2 linked regions of the Symmachiella macrocystis genome follow. The main gene of each other region encodes a partner of the protein of the gene in region 2 in a complex. Links are inferred from orthologs where the notes say so. Each region holds a gene or a part of one and is shown on either strand. Other genes may lie near its edges.

The links. Proteins that work in one complex are often made in the same cells at the same time.
Region 1: the proteins of CA54_RS21235 (region 2) and uvrB are in contact, whole or in part, in a crystal structure (PDB 7EGT), measured with the Thermus thermophilus proteins. The link is inferred for Symmachiella macrocystis from one-to-one orthologs. Residues at the interface, in WP_096412145.1 of Thermus thermophilus: His654, Arg656, Phe657, Gln666, Asp668, Glu669, Lys680, Arg681, Leu682, Ser683, Lys685, Tyr686, Ala687; in WP_096411307.1 of Thermus thermophilus: Glu23, Leu25, Arg26, Asp27, Gly28, Glu29, Arg30, Phe31, Arg55, Glu326, Asp327, Phe328, Glu379, Ser382, Gln383, His398, Gly400, Arg401.

The regions. Positions count from the first base shown.
Region 1 is NZ_SJPP01000002.1:541,981-549,852, forward strand. What follows is about bases 1,671-4,579. They hold uvrB (excinuclease ABC subunit UvrB), read right to left. Parts: upstream 4,216-4,579; coding sequence 2,125-4,215; downstream 1,671-2,124. Other genes in these bases: CA54_RS20155 (ABC transporter permease), read right to left, coding at 1,671-2,064; CA54_RS20165 ((2Fe-2S)-binding protein), read left to right, coding at 4,486-4,579. In the rest of the region: CA54_RS20150 (ABC transporter permease), read right to left, coding at 1-763; more of CA54_RS20155, read right to left, coding at 778-1,670; more of CA54_RS20165, read left to right, coding at 4,580-4,758; bfr (bacterioferritin), read right to left, coding at 4,945-5,427; CA54_RS20175 (segregation and condensation protein A), read right to left, coding at 5,642-6,496; CA54_RS20180 (Ldh family oxidoreductase), read left to right, coding at 6,813-7,872. UniProt on the Escherichia coli protein: The UvrABC repair system catalyzes the recognition and processing of DNA lesions. A damage recognition complex composed of 2 UvrA and 2 UvrB subunits scans DNA for abnormalities.
Region 2 is NZ_SJPP01000002.1:831,849-839,765, reverse strand. The notes cover bases 2,708-5,661. They hold CA54_RS21235 (ATP-dependent helicase), read left to right. Parts: upstream 2,708-3,033; coding sequence 3,034-5,289; downstream 5,290-5,661. Other genes in these bases: CA54_RS21230 (GNAT family N-acetyltransferase), read right to left, coding at 5,493-5,661. Outside these bases: CA54_RS21245 (Gfo/Idh/MocA family protein), read right to left, coding at 1-1,054; CA54_RS21240 (sodium-dependent transporter), read right to left, coding at 1,306-2,700; more of CA54_RS21230, read right to left, coding at 5,662-5,984; CA54_RS21225 (monooxygenase), read left to right, coding at 6,156-7,439; CA54_RS21220 (radical SAM protein), read left to right, coding at 7,436-7,917. UniProt on the Escherichia coli protein: A helicase with DNA-dependent ATPase activity. Unwinds DNA duplexes with 3'-5' polarity. Translocates on single-stranded DNA with 3'-5' polarity. Initiates unwinding more efficiently from a nicked substrate than double-stranded DNA.

The DNA of each region.
Region 1 (7,872 bases), 290 kb from region 2 along the record:
GACTGGCGCTCGAAATCACCAACCACGGCACAAAACAACAGGGAAGCCCTGTGCAAATCATCCAACCTGTGTTGCCCAACTGCAAAGCTTGGTACACGGTGAAAAGCCAAAACCAGGTCGTCAGACAGCACGCCGCCAACAGTACCATCGTCAACACGGGGCGCATTGCCGCGGACTTGCAGTACGATCCCAGCCACAAGGCAACGCTACTCAACCCGGTCGAAATAACGATCGACACCAATAACATCAACGCAATCGTCAGCAGATCGATCCCCGGCAATAGATATGTCACCACAATAAACGGGCCTAAGGCGGCGAAGTACAGCCCCATATGCAGTGCGGCGCACCAGAATTTGCCGATCGTGATCCGGTCCGAAGGGATCCGCGTCAGAACCAAGGTCTCCATCGTGCTACCGGCGAACTCATGCGCCAAGCTGTCTAACGCGCGGAGCGGCACCGCAAAGTTCAAAGCAATCACCAAACAACCATACAGCATGAAAAACAGAGCGGCGGCGTGGATCTGTCCCGTATGGCCGTAGCCAAACGGCACGAATTTCAAAACAACCTCCGGCGCCACTAGCGCCGTGATGCTGATGCCCCAAGCAGCGGTCAGCAGCACAAAAAAGATGACCACGAATTGCCGGCTTTTCCACAGTTGCCGCAATTCCTTCACCAAGATCGGATTCAGCGCATCATTCCACCGCTGCAACCGCGGACTGCGATTGTCAGACAACAATGGAAATGGTGTGGCCGGATCCGACATTTCGATCATTCCAATCACTGTGGTCCATCATCCGGATCGTTCATATTCAATGCATCCGATTCGGGTCGTTCTGAGAAAATCCCCGCTTCTTCCAGCTCCGGCGGTTCGTCACGGTTCAACAACTCCCGAAGTCGAAGAACTGCCAGTTTCAATGTCCGCAAATCATCGGGGCCAATCGTATAGACGAGGTATTCCTCGGTGAGCGGAATTTCATCGGCATCCGCCACGCATAACTCACTCCAACCGAAGCGGTGTAACACCATGTTTTGCACAGTGCAAATCATCTCCAACGGTTCCGCCGCCCCTTTGATGGTCAGATATCGATAACGCCCCAGATGCCCGAACAGCCGTTGACGGGGATTTAACAACCGTTCCATCCGCACAACGACCGGCACCATCGATTGCACCGCCTCGGGCGTGATGGGAACTTTCTTAAGTTGACGCAGCGTGTACGACTCCGGTCGTAGCGGAACATGTTGCTCGATCGCCGTAGCGAGATTTTCCGCAGCCTGCACGATCGCCGGCAGGTCTTCCTGTCCGACATAAGTCCGCACCAACCCCATAGTCGGCGGACGCAAGCTGCCCAACGTCACCGCCGCAAAAAACAGACCGGGAAATCCCACAAACCCAATCAGAAAACAGGCCATGCCACACAGATTGACGCCCGCGCCGGATAACGCAATGGATGCAGTAAGTTCCGACAAGAAGATAGCAGCGATGGTGGAACCACCTAACAACAGCAGCATATTCACAATCTGCCAATGCAGCTTCGTCGCCAGCGCACCCAACATCAGACCAAATATTGACAACGTAGTGGCTGTGGCTGAAATGACAATCAGTGCCCCGGCAATGTCAAACACGCTTAAGCCACGGAGCATATAGGTCATCGAAATGAACGGTGCAAACGCTGCGACAAACAATCCGATCAGGACGAGCGCCGAACTGAATTTCCCCCAAAAGATCTGCGAGTCGGATAGCGAGCTAACGGCCAGCATCTCAAACGTGTGACGTTCGCGCTCGGCGGTCATGCTGCGGAAACTGATGTAGGGCACGACGTAAAACAACGCAGCACCGAGCACCAACAACAAGGGCTTGAGAAGTTTGGGGCCGAGAATACTCTCCGGATGCGCCGGTTCGATCACAACCGACATGGCCACAAACCAGGCGACCACCAACGCCGCAAAGAACGGGATCGTCACCAAATGGGTTTTGAAGACCTGCCGCGTCTCCTTCACCAAAATTGGGTTCAATCCATCGGCCCAATCTTCAGCCCAACGATCCACTGCCTTAGCGCTCAGCATGTGACGCGTTTCTCCCAGTCCACCCCATCAAATCTGGTCGCAACCAATCAACGTAATTTGCTACTCGCGATTGCCTGGTTTGGGAACCCGTTTTCCACCCCCACGACGGCGACCCCGCTTTTTCTTGGTCTGCGATTTGACTTGCCCCTCTGCCACCTTTTCGTCCGCCGTCAGCGGTTGTCCGAGCTGTTGCTTGAGTTGCAAAATCCGATCACGCAGTTCAGCGGCCCGTTCGAATTGCAAATCTTCAGCCGCCGCCAGCATCTCCGCTTCCAATTCTTGGACGAACTCCATAGTGACGTACTGTTGTTCATCCCCAATTCCCGCTGCCGCCTGCTCCACTTGCCGCGCTTCGATATCTTCCTCAATCCCGCGAGAAATCGCCTTGCGAATCGTTTCGGGCGTAACCCCATGCTCCGCATTATACGCCAATTGCAATTCGCGACGGCGATTCGTTTCATCAATCGCCCGCTGCATGCTATTGGTCACGCGATCCGCATACAAATACACCTCAGCATTCACATTCCGTGCCGTCCGCCCGATGGTTTGAATCAGACTTGTTTCACTACGCAAAAAGCCTTCTTTGTCCGCATCCAGAATGGCGACTAAGGAGACTTCCGGCAAGTCCAAACCTTCCCGCAACAAGTTAATGCCAATCAACGCATCGAATTTGTGTTCTCGCAATTCGCGAAGAATCTCCACACGTTCAATCGCGTCCAATTCCGAATGCAGCCACTTGCAACGAATCCCCTGCTCGGACAAATAACGCGTCAGTTCCTCCGACAATCGCTTAGTGAGCGTCGTGACCAAGACCCGTTCCTGGACCTCGGCTCGTTTGCGAATTTGTTCCATCAAATGCGGGACCTGGCCGCGGGCAGGAACGATGTGGATCACGGGATCGACGAGACCGGTCGGGCGAATCACCTGTTCGACAAATTCACCGCCGGTCTGTTCCAATTCCCAGTCGCCGGGGGTCGCCGACACATACACAATTTGATTCAGCCGCTCGCGCCATTCGTCAAACTTCAAGGGCCGATTGTCGAGTGCTGAAGGCAGGCGGAACCCATGTTCGACGAGCGTCGTCTTTCGCGAATGATCGCCGGCAAACATGGCACGGACTTGCGGCGAAGTGGCGTGCGATTCGTCGATGAACGCCAGAAAGTCGTCCGGGAAAAAGTCCATCAGCGTATCGGGCGGCGATCCGGGGGGACGACCTGATAACGGCTGGCTGTAATTTTCGATGCCGGGACAATAACCGACCTCTTGCATCATTTCCAAATCAAATCGCGTCCGCGCCGCTAACCGTTGCGCTTCCAGCAATTTGCCCGCTTCTCGCAATTCTTGCAACCGCCCATTCAACTCGTCTTCGATCGCCTTGATGGCCGCCGTAATCCGTTCCTGCGGCATGACAAAATGCTTGGCGGGGTAGATGTATGCGTCTTCCAGCACGCGGGCTTCTTGTCCGGTCAGCGGGTTGATGATCGACAGTTTTTCGATTTCATCGCCCCACAGTTCAATGCGGTAGGCATACTCCTCATACGCCGGCCAGCACTCCACCACGTCACCCCGCACGCGGACGGTGCCCCGCTGAAAACTGATGTCGTTGCGATCGTATTGGATGTCAATCAGCTTCAGCAGCATCTCATCGCGGTCGATTTCGTCCCCCACCCGCAACGGCAACATCATCTCCAAATAGTCTTTGGGGGACCCCAAGCCGTAGATACAACTCACGCTCGCCACGACAATCACGTCGCGGCGACTGACCAACGAACTGGTCGCCTGCAGCCGCAAACGATCGATCTCTTCGTTAATCGACGCATCTTTTTCGATGTAGATGTCGCGCTGCGGAATATATGCTTCGGGCTGATAATAATCGTAATAGCTGACAAAATACGACACGGCGTTGTGCGGAAAGAACGCCTTGAACTCCGAATACAACTGCGCCGCCAAGGTCTTATTGTGCGACAGCACCAGCGCCGGCCGCTGCATTTGTTGGATCACATTGGCCATTGTGAAGGTCTTGCCCGAGCCGGTGACCCCTAACAGCACCTGTTCCTTCTGTCCCGCTTGAATCCCTTTGACCAGCGCCTCAATCGCTGCTGGCTGGTCGCCGCCGGGCTGAAATTCACTCTGTAACTGAAACTCAGGCATGTTGAAATCCGTAACACAATAGTCACCAGCTATCGCCCCGCCACCGACGGAGCACTCAACGAACAGTATACGGGGTCCCTGACAGAATTGTGAGTCAAACCAGATAACCCATTGCCGCAACACGGTTTATGAAGGGCGCGCCGGCGGACTACACGCTCACGATCGAGACAGTGCCAATTGGATTTGACATCGTCTGACGTTTCGGTAGAATTGAACCAGTGCAACTGAGACTCATTCTCAATCCATGTTGACTGCATGGGATCGACCGATATGACTAATTGGGCTGCCAAAGCGACTCTCTCCGCAGTGAAAACCTCTGCCGTCGTGGAAAAGACCACTGCGAGCGGCTGTAGCACCGATGTGATTTGCCGCTGTCTGGGCGTCTCGTCCGAAGAAATTGATTCAGCGGTTAGCGTTTTCAACGCCGAATCAGTCCAGGATTTGAAGCAACAAACCGGAGCGGGCAGCGGCTGCACCGCGTGCCACCTCGTGCTCAAGCAAATCCTCGCCGCCCGCCGCGAGCAATTCGAAAACAGCCTCTAACGTTCGTCGCTTACGTAGGGTCCGCTGTGCGGACCGCGGTTCCAGCGGCGAGCATCTCGCAGACGGCACTCTGCCCCATGGCTTAATCTGTCGTTTGTGCTGGCATCACTTGGCATATTTCAGGCGGAAACGGTACGTGGCAAGGCCCGCATAGCGGACCCCACACGCACATCATAACCGCCGCGATTACCCTTCTTCGCTTTCGCCCAGTTGCGATTGCAGGTAATTCTCGATGCCGATTGTGCCGATGATCTCGAGTTGAGTTTCCAGCCAATCGACGTGCTCTTCGGACTCGACCAAGATCTTCTCGACCAAATCCCGCGTGCCGCCATCTTTGAGCTGAATGCACAAGTCTACCGCATCGTTGTAAGCATCCACGCCGCTGGTTTCCAATTTGAGATCATGCTCAAACTGCTCTTTGACGTTCTCGCCCACGCGAATCACGTCATAACGCGCGATCTCGGGAACGCCTTCCAGGAAGAGAATCCGGTCGATCAGCAACTCCGCGTGCTTCATCTCGCCCATCGACTCTTCGTAGTGCTTGGCGCCCAATTTATTGAAGCCCCAATTCATGCACATCTTGGCCTGAATGAAGTACTGATTAATCGCCGTCAGTTCGATCGTCAGTCCGGCATTGAGTGCGTCGATAATTTTTTGATTGCCTTGCATCGCTCGGTTCCCGTTCTCGCGTTTGATTTTAATGTTTGTGCAGTGAATTTTGTCGAGGGCAGCGCCGTTCGACAGTTTCTGTTTGCTTGCACAAATGCTAATCGCGAGTCGTGGACATACAAGTGAAACAGGGGCGAATTTCGTGGGGAATCCACGGATTGACACGGTTTCTCGCCAACGACTGTCCTGCGCGCCCAGTGGTTGAAAACCGTTCTCACTCAGGCGGGGGAAGCGGCGCCTCGCCCGACTCAGTCACGGCCGGAAGCTCAGCAGACGCTGAGTCAGCAATTTCAGCGGTCTCCATCGGGGCATTTGTTTCGGATTCAGCTGGCGGCGGACGGTTGGGGTCGGGAGGCATGACCCAGATTTCGCCGCTTTCGTCCTCTTGCACCGCACGGAAATAATAGTTGCGCAGCAATTCTAAAATGGCCAAGAAGATCCCCACGATCTTGCTCTTGGAATTGCTCCCCTCGAAAAATGCGCTGAAGGCAACACGCTGGTCCTGCTTGACCCGTTTGCCCACGCGATCAATATAGACCGAAATCGGCGTGTCGTCGTAGACGATGCTTTTCTGTTCTTCCGGATCGATCTGACGCACGATTCGCGAGAACGCGCTCACCAAGTCCCACAGTTCCACATCCTTAATATGATCCTGCCGCGCCCCTTTTCCGCCTGCGGGACGCTCATCGCTGAGCCGTGGATAACGTTGCTGCCACAGCGCTGCTTGGTCTTCGAGAAGCTTAGCGGCATCCTTGAATTTCTTATACTCCAGCAGTTGCCGCACCAATTCACTGCGGGGGTCTTCGGTGACGTCAACTTCGGGGGCCTCTTCTTCCTCAGGCCGCGGTAGCACCATACGGCTTTTGATTTCGACGAGCGTACTGGCCAGCACCACAAATTCGCCGACCAAGTCAAAATCGATCAGCTCCAGAACTTCAAGAAACTCACCAAATTGCGCGGTGATTTTTGCGATCGGTAAATCCGTAACGTCCACCTCATGACGCCGTACCAAGTACAGCAACAAGTCAATGGGGCCGGTATAGGTTGTGAGTTCGACGCGGTAATCCATATCAGTTTTGAGATCCGCCAGCAGTCATCGCCGTTGCGCATCATGCGCGCACCAGTCTCATAACGAGTATCGTCGTTATAACCCGCACAGGTTGAATCGGGTCGTGAAATTGCGAAAGTCGGCTTGAGGCATGAGGGGACGAGCCTGAGAAGTGGAGTGCCGACCCTGATTGCATCCTGCGTGTATTGATTGCGTCGTTGCCCAGGCGAGCCTCATACCGGCGGAAATCCGCCGCCGCGCTGGTGATTGTTGAGGGCGATTGCTATTCTCAAAACAAACAATTTTCCCGACACAAAACGCATCTCAAAAATCAATTATGCCCACATTCAATACTCAGCAGTTGGAAGAAATCACTCGGCGTATCTTAGAAGGCGCCGGGGCTTCGGCCGAAGAAGCTCAAACCGTCGCCGTGGAATTGGCGGGGGCCAACCTCGTCGGCCACGACAGCCACGGCATCATGCGGCTCAAACAATATGTCGACTACATCGAGCAGAAGCATATTCGCCCCGGTGCACCGGTCAAACTCGATGTCGATACCCCCACGCTGGCCGTACTCGATGGCGGAGGAAATTTTGGGCAGGTGGTCGCCACCAAGGCGCTACAAATCGCCACGACGCGTGCTCGCGTGGCGGGGTCCTGCACCGTCCTGTGCCGCGAATGCAATCACATCGGCCGCCTCGGCTCCTACACTTATCAGGCGGCGCTCCAAGGCTTCTTCACCGTGATGGCCGTCAATGCTCCCGGTCCGGGCGGCGTCGTCCCTTGGGGTGGGTTGGATCGCAAACTGGGCACCAATCCCATCTCGATGGCAGCGCCCTGGAACGATGAAGCGATCGTGCTGGACATGACCACCTCCGCCACGGCCGAGGGCAAGGTGCGCGTCGCCCTGCAAAAAGGGGAGTCGATTCCCGATGGTTGGGTCATCGACAATGCCGGGAATCCGACAAACAACCCCGCCGATTTGTATGGCGACCCCGACAAGGGAATCGCACCGGGCGCCATTCTTCCGCTCGGAGGGCCCTTAGGATTCAAGGGTTATGGAATGAGCGTAATGTTGGACATTGTCTGTGGCATTCTTTCAGGAGCGGGGATCGCCCGGACCGATGTCCCCCCCGGCACCAACGGCGTTTGGATGTACCTGATCGATGTCGAGAAGCTGATGTCTGCCGAACAATACGCCACAGTCATGGACCAATACGTCGATTACATCAAAAGCAGCCGTAAAATCCCCGGTGTTGACGAAATCCTGATGCCGGGTGAAATCGAACTCCGCCGCCAAGCCGAGCGCCGCCGCGATGGTATCGCCATCCCCGATTTGACCTGGCAACAAACCCTAGACCAAGCCACAAGAGTCGGAGCCACGCTAGACGGAATTT
Region 2 (7,917 bases):
AGCGGCGGTTGCCGATTACGATGTAACCCTGATCGCCATAGATCACCGCTCCCTCGCCTTCCCCTTCATGATTGTAGGGTGTCCAGACTCGCATTTCGTATGTGAGGATTTTTCCCGGTCCGTCCTCCTCACCGGGGTACTCGTAATTCACTTGCAAGGTGTCGGGCCACTCTTGGATGTCATCGAAGTACCACTTGCCCCCCAGTGCGGAGATTTTTGTGGGCATGTGCAGTGGCTTTCCTCCTTGGGCTTCGACAGCTGTGCTGAGTGCCCAACGCGCATAGTCCAAGCGATGCACGCCGTCGTTGCCGAGGTCCCCGGCGCCCAGTTCAAAGAACCATCGCCAATTGGCATGAAACCGCATTTTATTAAAGGGCCGTTTCGGGGCAGGGCCGAGCCAACGGTCGTAATCAATTCCGGCCGGCGGGCTGCTGTCTTGTGGGTGCCCCAATGAACTTTGTCGTGTACTTTCCCAGGCTTTGGCCACGAGCACTTTGCCCAGCGCGCCGGTGGCGATGTAATCTATCGCTGCTTGGAAATGCTCGCCTGTGCGGGCTTGCGTCCCCATTTGGACGATGCGGCCATGTTTGCGCATCGCCTGCACCATGCGTTGCCCTTCGACCATGTTATGGCCGTCCGGTTTTTCGACGTAGACATCCTTGCCCGCTTGGCAGGCCATGATGGTGGGAATTGCGTGCCAATGATCGGGAGTGCCCACGACAATCACGTCCAGTGTCGGATCGTCGATCAACTTCAGAAAATCGGTCTCGGCTTTTGGCGGATGGCCTTGGGCGATTTTGACCACCTCGACGCCACGTGAAAGTCGCTCAGGGTCGAGATCACAAACCGTGACAACATCACATTCCGCCAGGCCGGCAAATGCAGTGATCAAAAACTGCGCCCGCCCACCGGTGCCGATACATCCCACACGCAGACGTTCATTGGCGGGAGCTTTTGCCGCTTGCGCTTCGCTCATCAAGACCGCTGCGGCAGCGGTATTGGTGGCCACGGCTGCCGAACTCTTCAGAAAACCACGCCGATTGGTCGCCGACATATTCGTCTCCTCCTGGTAAGCCATGGATGCACTTGGAGCCGTCTGGGCAGAGGGCCATTATAGGGACATCGTCGGCAAACAGGCAAACGGAGGACGAAAAGCTCTTCCAGTATCGCGTGCGAAATTGGTTCGTCCGTTGGCCACGTGTGAAACGTGCAAAGAAGTGCACACCGCGCGCCCCAATGGGGCCCGGGTGTGCAAACACTTGCCGATCCACAGACGCGAACGCGCCGCTGGTGAATACCCGCCGGTTACTTGATGAACGAATCCAACGCACCTGTCTTGGAGAGAATCACAATCACGATCAACACCGGTGACACGAAACGAATCGTGAACAACCAGACCGCTTGCAACTTCTTTCCCAATTCGCCAAACGGGGCGAAGCCACTGTTGCGATCTTCGTAGCTGACAAACCAGCCGGCGAAAATTGCGATGGCTAATCCGCCCAGCGGCAGCATGTAGCGAGTTGTTAAGTTGTCGAGGAAATCCAAGACGTTCCCATCACAGGCCGAAGCAATGCCCAATCCCCAGACCAACCCCCCGAACAGGCAAGTGGCAATGGATCGTTTCATCTTCCATTCGTCGACGAAGTACGCAACCACGACTTCTAACAATGAAACGGCGGAGGACCAGGCAGCGAACACCACCAGCAGGAAAAAGAAGCTGGAAAGGGCGGCGCCGTATGGCATTTTGATGAACAGGGCCGGTAGCGTCTTGAACAGCAACCCCGGACCTCCCTCAGCTTCCAGGCCAGCGTGAAACACGACAGCAAAAATCACCGCTCCGGCCATCAAAGCGATGAGCGTATCCAGAAACGCAATGGCCATGCCGTCACGAATCACGTGCCGCTCACTCTTGAGGTACGACCCGTACGTCACGATCGCCCCCATGCCCAATGACAACGTAAAGAACGCATGCCCCAATGCCTCTAATACGGCCGCAGCGCTCAATTTGTGAAAGTCGGGTTTGAACAAGAAGGTCAACGATTGTTCCAAGCCACCGGTGTATCCGACGTAGAACAGCAGGGCAACGAGCATTAAAAATAGGATCGGCATCAGGATTTTGCACAGTTTCTCAATCCCGCCATGAATCCCACCCACCACTACGGTGATCGTCAATGCCATGAAGATCGTATGCCAAAGCGAAGAAAGGTTTGCACTACCCGCCACCTCAGCAAACGTTCCCTCGGCGCCCAATTGGGCATCGGGCATGGCACCCAAAGAGACTGCCAGAAAATGCAGCGCCCATCCAGCGACGACAGAATAGAACGATAAAATCAAAAACCCAGAGGCTACCGCCATGCCGCCGGTCAGATAGGCGAGTATCCGCCCCAGCACGCTCCCCTCAGCGGCGAGATTTCGCATCGCTCCCAGAATATCACTGCCGCCGCGACGCCCGATGATCAACTCCGCATACATCAACGGCAAGCCGACCAGGGCGATGCAGATCAAATAGACCAACACAAACGCACCGCCACCGTATTCGCCGGTGATGTAAGGGAATTTCCATATGTTCCCCAACCCCACGGCGCTCCCGACAGCTGCCATAATAAAGCCAAAGTTCGTCGCAAACCCGCCACGATCCGGGTTACCTTGAACGCTTGCATTGGCGAGTTCTGCGCCGTTTTGATTCGGTTGGCCACTCATTGTCGCTCCCCCCCTCCGAATGATTATCCTAGCCCATAGCGCGCAGCTATGGTGTTTTGGTAACGGTCACATAATAACCGAAGCGTAAATCAGCGGCGTTTGTTACAGGCAAATTTCCATCAAAGGCGCAAAAAATGGCAAAACTTTCGATTCTGGCCGATTGTCCCTCTGAAATAGTTTTCGACGCCGGTGAACGGGGCAGGGGAGTGTTCCTTACGCGTCGGAATGACAATTGGCTGGTCAAAACGCGAGCGGATTCTTTATGATTGCTCGCACGGGCCGTGGACGGAGCGCGGCCCTTGCCTCGAGTTCCGATTTTTACAAGCAGCGACTTTGAACAATCTCACAACCAGCCAACAACAGGCGGTCGACCACAAGGAGGGACCGTTACTCGTGCTTGCCGGACCCGGCTCGGGCAAGACGCGGGTGATCACGCACCGCATTGCCCAGTTGGTGCAAAGCGGCGTGCACCCCTACAACATTCTGGCGATCACCTTCACGAACAAAGCGGCCCGTGAGATGGGCGAGCGTGTTGACGCTCTGTTGCCGGATGCCAAAATCTGGGTCAGCACGTTTCACCGGTTCTGCGCACAATTGCTGCGAAAGCACGCACGCGGCGTCGGTCTGCAACCCAACTACACGATTCTTGATACCTCCGACCAACGGAGGTTGCTTAAATCGGTGCTCACCGAGTTGGGGCACGACGTCAAACATTTTCCGCCGGCCAAAGTAGCGGCACGGATCAGCTCCAGCAAAAATCGCCTCGTCGGCCCCGAGGAATTCGCTCTCAACCCCGGGGGAGGCATCGGCGATACAATGTTGCGGGTTGTGACAGAGGCGTACCCCGCCTATCAACGCGCTTTGCAAGATAGCAATGCGGTCGACTTCGACGACCTGTTGCTGCACGTGGCACGCTTGCTGGAAGAAAACCCCGCTTTAAGGAGCCAGCTGGACGAGCGGTTTCAATACGTTCTCGTCGACGAATATCAGGACACCAACCTGCCGCAATACCGCATCGTCCGCGCGTTGTCACAGGATTTTCCGAATCTGTGCGCCACCGGCGACCCCGATCAATCGATCTATGCTTGGCGGGGAGCGGAGATCGGCAACATCTTGCGTTTCGAGCAAGATTATCCCGACGCAAAAGTCGTCCGCTTGGAACATAATTTCCGCAGTACCAAGGCCATCTTGCGGCAAGCGGATTTGTTGATCGGTCACAATTTCAACCGCAAAGCTAAAGCGCTGCTGACGGAGAATGATGAAGGGCCGCCGGTCGAGTTATTGACGTTCACCGACGGCGCCGCCGAGGCGGAAGGGATCGCGCTGCGGATTCAAGACCTCGTTGATCAAGCAGGCAGAGCATGGTCGGACTTCGCAATCTTTTATCGCGTCAATGCGCTTTCGCGGAGCATCGAACGAGCGTTGGCCCGCTTTCACATTCCGTATCAAGTCGCCGCCGGGGTCGGGTTTTATGACCGGGCGGAAGTCAAAGACATCGTCGCCTACCTACGGCTGATCGCTAACCCGGCCGACCGCACCGCGTTTGAACGAGTCGTCAACGTCCCCGCGCGGGGTATCGGCAAAACATCACTCACGCGTTTAACCGCTTGGGCGACGGGGCAGGGGGGCGGTTTGTTGGAAGCAGCGGCGCGAGCAGAGGAGGTCCCCAAGCTAACGAAGCGCGCCATTAAAGCACTGCATGGGTTTTACGAATTGATCTCCCAACTGTCGCAACGCACGGCGCAAGGAGTCGCCGAGTTGATTACGCAGGTCGTCACACAAACTGGCTATGATCATTCCTGGTTGGATGACCCCACGGAACAAAACATGGAGCGCGCCGCCAACGTGGATGAGTTGATCTCCGCAGCCCGGCAATACGATGCAGCTCACGGCGACGACGCCACGTTGGAAGGATTCCTGGAAGAAAGCTCGCTGATCAACGATGTCGACAGTCTCGATGAACATGCGGGAAGCGTGACGTTGATGACCTTGCACGCCGCCAAGGGATTGGAATATCCGGTGGTCTTCGTCGTCGGTGTCGAACAAAACCTATTGCCGCACGAAAGGGCGATCAACAGTGACGACCCGCATGAACTGGAAGAGGAGCGGCGGTTGTTATTTGTGGGCATGACGCGGGCGGAAGAGCAGTTGATGCTCACGCAAACAGCAGTGCGGGATATTCGCGGCCAGCGCCTGTCGACGATCCCCAGCCCGTTTTTGTTCGAGATGGACCTCGCCGCCACCGTCGTGGAAACCGACAGTGAATATATCGCGTGGGATGATGACTATGCCCACGACCATTCACTGGACGACTTCGAACCGATCATCAAGCAGCGCCCTGAAGAAGATGCGCCCCGACCGCAAATGATGACCGCCGCCGACTTGCTCAATGGCACCAACACCCCGACAGAAATCCCGCGCGGTTTCAGCATCGGCATGGACGTCCGCCATCCGCAGTACGGCGTAGGCACCGTCCGCAACATCGACGGCTTCGGCCGCCGCAAAACCGTCACTGTCGAATTCGCAGCAGGGGAGTGCCGTAACTTCGACATCGCCAAAAGCCCGCTGCAACCGGTGGGGCAGCGTTAAGTGGAAGTGTTTTTTTAGCCACAGATGAAACACGAGTAAAGCACAGATCAAACAAGAGACGTGCATTCCATGCAGGAAACCTCACGCAAAGTCGCAAAGGCCGCTAAGAGCCGGGCATGGTGAGTTACTTTGCTTTGCGATCTTTGCGCCTTTGCGTGAGGTGTTTTTCGGAGTGAAAAATTCAGTGACACTTTTTTAGAAGATCAGTTCAACACCTTCTGCAGTATCACCACATCCAACAATCGATCAAACTTACGGCCGATCTCCTTCAGCACGCCGACTTCGACAAATCCGAACATTTTGTTCAAATGTAGGCTCGCTTCGCTTTCGGCTGTCACGAGGGCGATTAGCGAATGGAAGTCGTGGTGGCGGGCTTCTTCGATGATTGCTACTTTCAGCGCGCGACCAATCCCTTGTCCGCGATGTTCGACGGCCACATAGAATGTCGTCTCCGCACTGATGTCGTACGCCGGTTTTTGATTCCAGCGGGACAGGGATGCCCAACCCACGACTTGGTTGTCGACTTCGGCAACGAGAATGGAATAGCGCGGACTATGGTCGTTGAACCACTGTTGTCGTTCCTCGAGTGTTTTCTCGGCGGTGTCGAACGTCGCCGTCGAGTCGCGAATCGCGGCGTTATAGATGTCGTTGATCGCATTTAGATCGCTGTGTTGTGCCGGTCGAATCACAGGCATGAAATTGCTCCGTATCGGTTGAGCAGTTGGAGGGCAGGGGGGCATTATAACGCGGTACCGCGAATCGTCATTCCACAATACTACTTCTAGGTTGTATGGCGATTCACAGTTCCCAGCGGGTGGGCCGCTAGACTACGATCAACCTAATACTTCCTCAGACTGAGCGATTACTTGAATCACACACATACATCCAGAGCGACAAAACGCATTGCCATCGTTGGGGGCGGGCCAATTGGGTTGGAGGCCGCTCTTTACGGACGCTTGGCGGGCTTTGATGTTGATCTCTACGAAAAAGGTCCGCTGGCCGCGAATATGCGGGACTGGGGACATGTGCGCCTGTTCAGCCCGTTTCGCATGAACGCCTCCAATTGGGCGCAACGCGCGATCGACGAGCAACAACCAGGCGTGCGACTGCCCGGTGACGATCAATTTCTTACCGGCCGCGAATATGCCGACCGTTACCTGCTCCCGTTGAGTCGACTCCCCATACTGTCTGAAAGTTTGCACGAACAGACGACGGTCGTCGGCATCAGTCGCATGAACTCTTGGAAAGCGGACCTGATCGAAAACCCTGCGCGCGGCAATGATCTGTTCCGACTTCTTTTGCGGGATCGAAGCGGAATAGAACGTGATGTGTCCGCTGATTATGTGCTCGATTGTTCGGGCGTCTATCCGCATCACAACTGGCTCGGAGCAGGGGGGCTGCCGGCAGTGGGGGAGACGTCAGCGGTCGGCGCGATCGAATACGGCGTCCCGGACATATTGGGCAGCCGCCGCGAATTTTACGCGGGGCAAACAACATTGGTCATCGGGAGTGGATATTCGGCAGCGACAGCGATTACAGGATTGGCACGACTTGCCGAATCGGATAAAAAAACACGGGCGATTTGGATCACCCGCTCCGAGCGCACACCGCCGCTGGCGGTTATTGATGAGGATCCCTTACCCGAGCGAGGTACATTGACGGCGAAGGCCAATCGGTTGGCAATGTCAGCGGACTCGCCCATCACATTGATGCCGCAACGCATCATTCAGGGAATTCAATTGATAGATGGGCAGGGGGGCTTTCGCGTGATTGTTCGTCATCGCGAGGAGCATGAAATGCTCTCTGCCGACCGCATCGTTGCCAATGTCGGATATCAGCCCGACCGGTCGTTGTACAGCGAACTACAAATGCACGAATGTTATGCCACCTCAGGTCCGATCAAGTTAGCGGCCGCGTTGATGGGGGAGACGTCAACCGATTGTCTGAATCAGTCCAGCAATGGAGTTGAAACATTGCGCAATCCCGAGCCGGGATTTTTTATCTTGGGGGCAAAAAGTTATGGACGCGATTCGCGGTTTTTGATTCGTGTGGGTTTGGAACAGATTGTCGATGTGTATGATTTCTTGGCCGCGGAATCGGAAACACCCATGTCGCGAAAGGGTGAGCAGGGGGCGCAGCTACAACAATGAGCATCGCAAACATTCCGTCCGTCGAACTTCAAGCGTTGGATGAACTTTGGTTTCAAGTCTCCGGCACATTGTGCAATCTGCAGTGCACACACTGCTTCATCAGTTGTAGTCCGCACAATGACAGCTTCGGCTATCTATCGCTTGACGAAGTGCAGCGGCGTCTTGAGGAATCGGTCGCCTTTGGTGTCAAAGAGTATTACTTCACCGGGGGGGAACCATTTCTCAATAAAGAATTGATCCCCATGCTCAAGGCGACGTTAGCTTACGGTCCCGCCACCGTGCTAACGAATGCGACGGTTCTCAAACCAGAGTGGTTGCGTGAACTTCGCCGCGCCGAAGAGGGGGCGGTCTACAGTTTAGAAATCCGTGTCTCCATCGACGGCCCCACCGCTGCGATCAACGATCCGATTCGCGGCGAAGGGACATTCAAACGCGCGATGCAGGGTGTTCGACTTCTCGTTGAGCATGGCTTTCTACC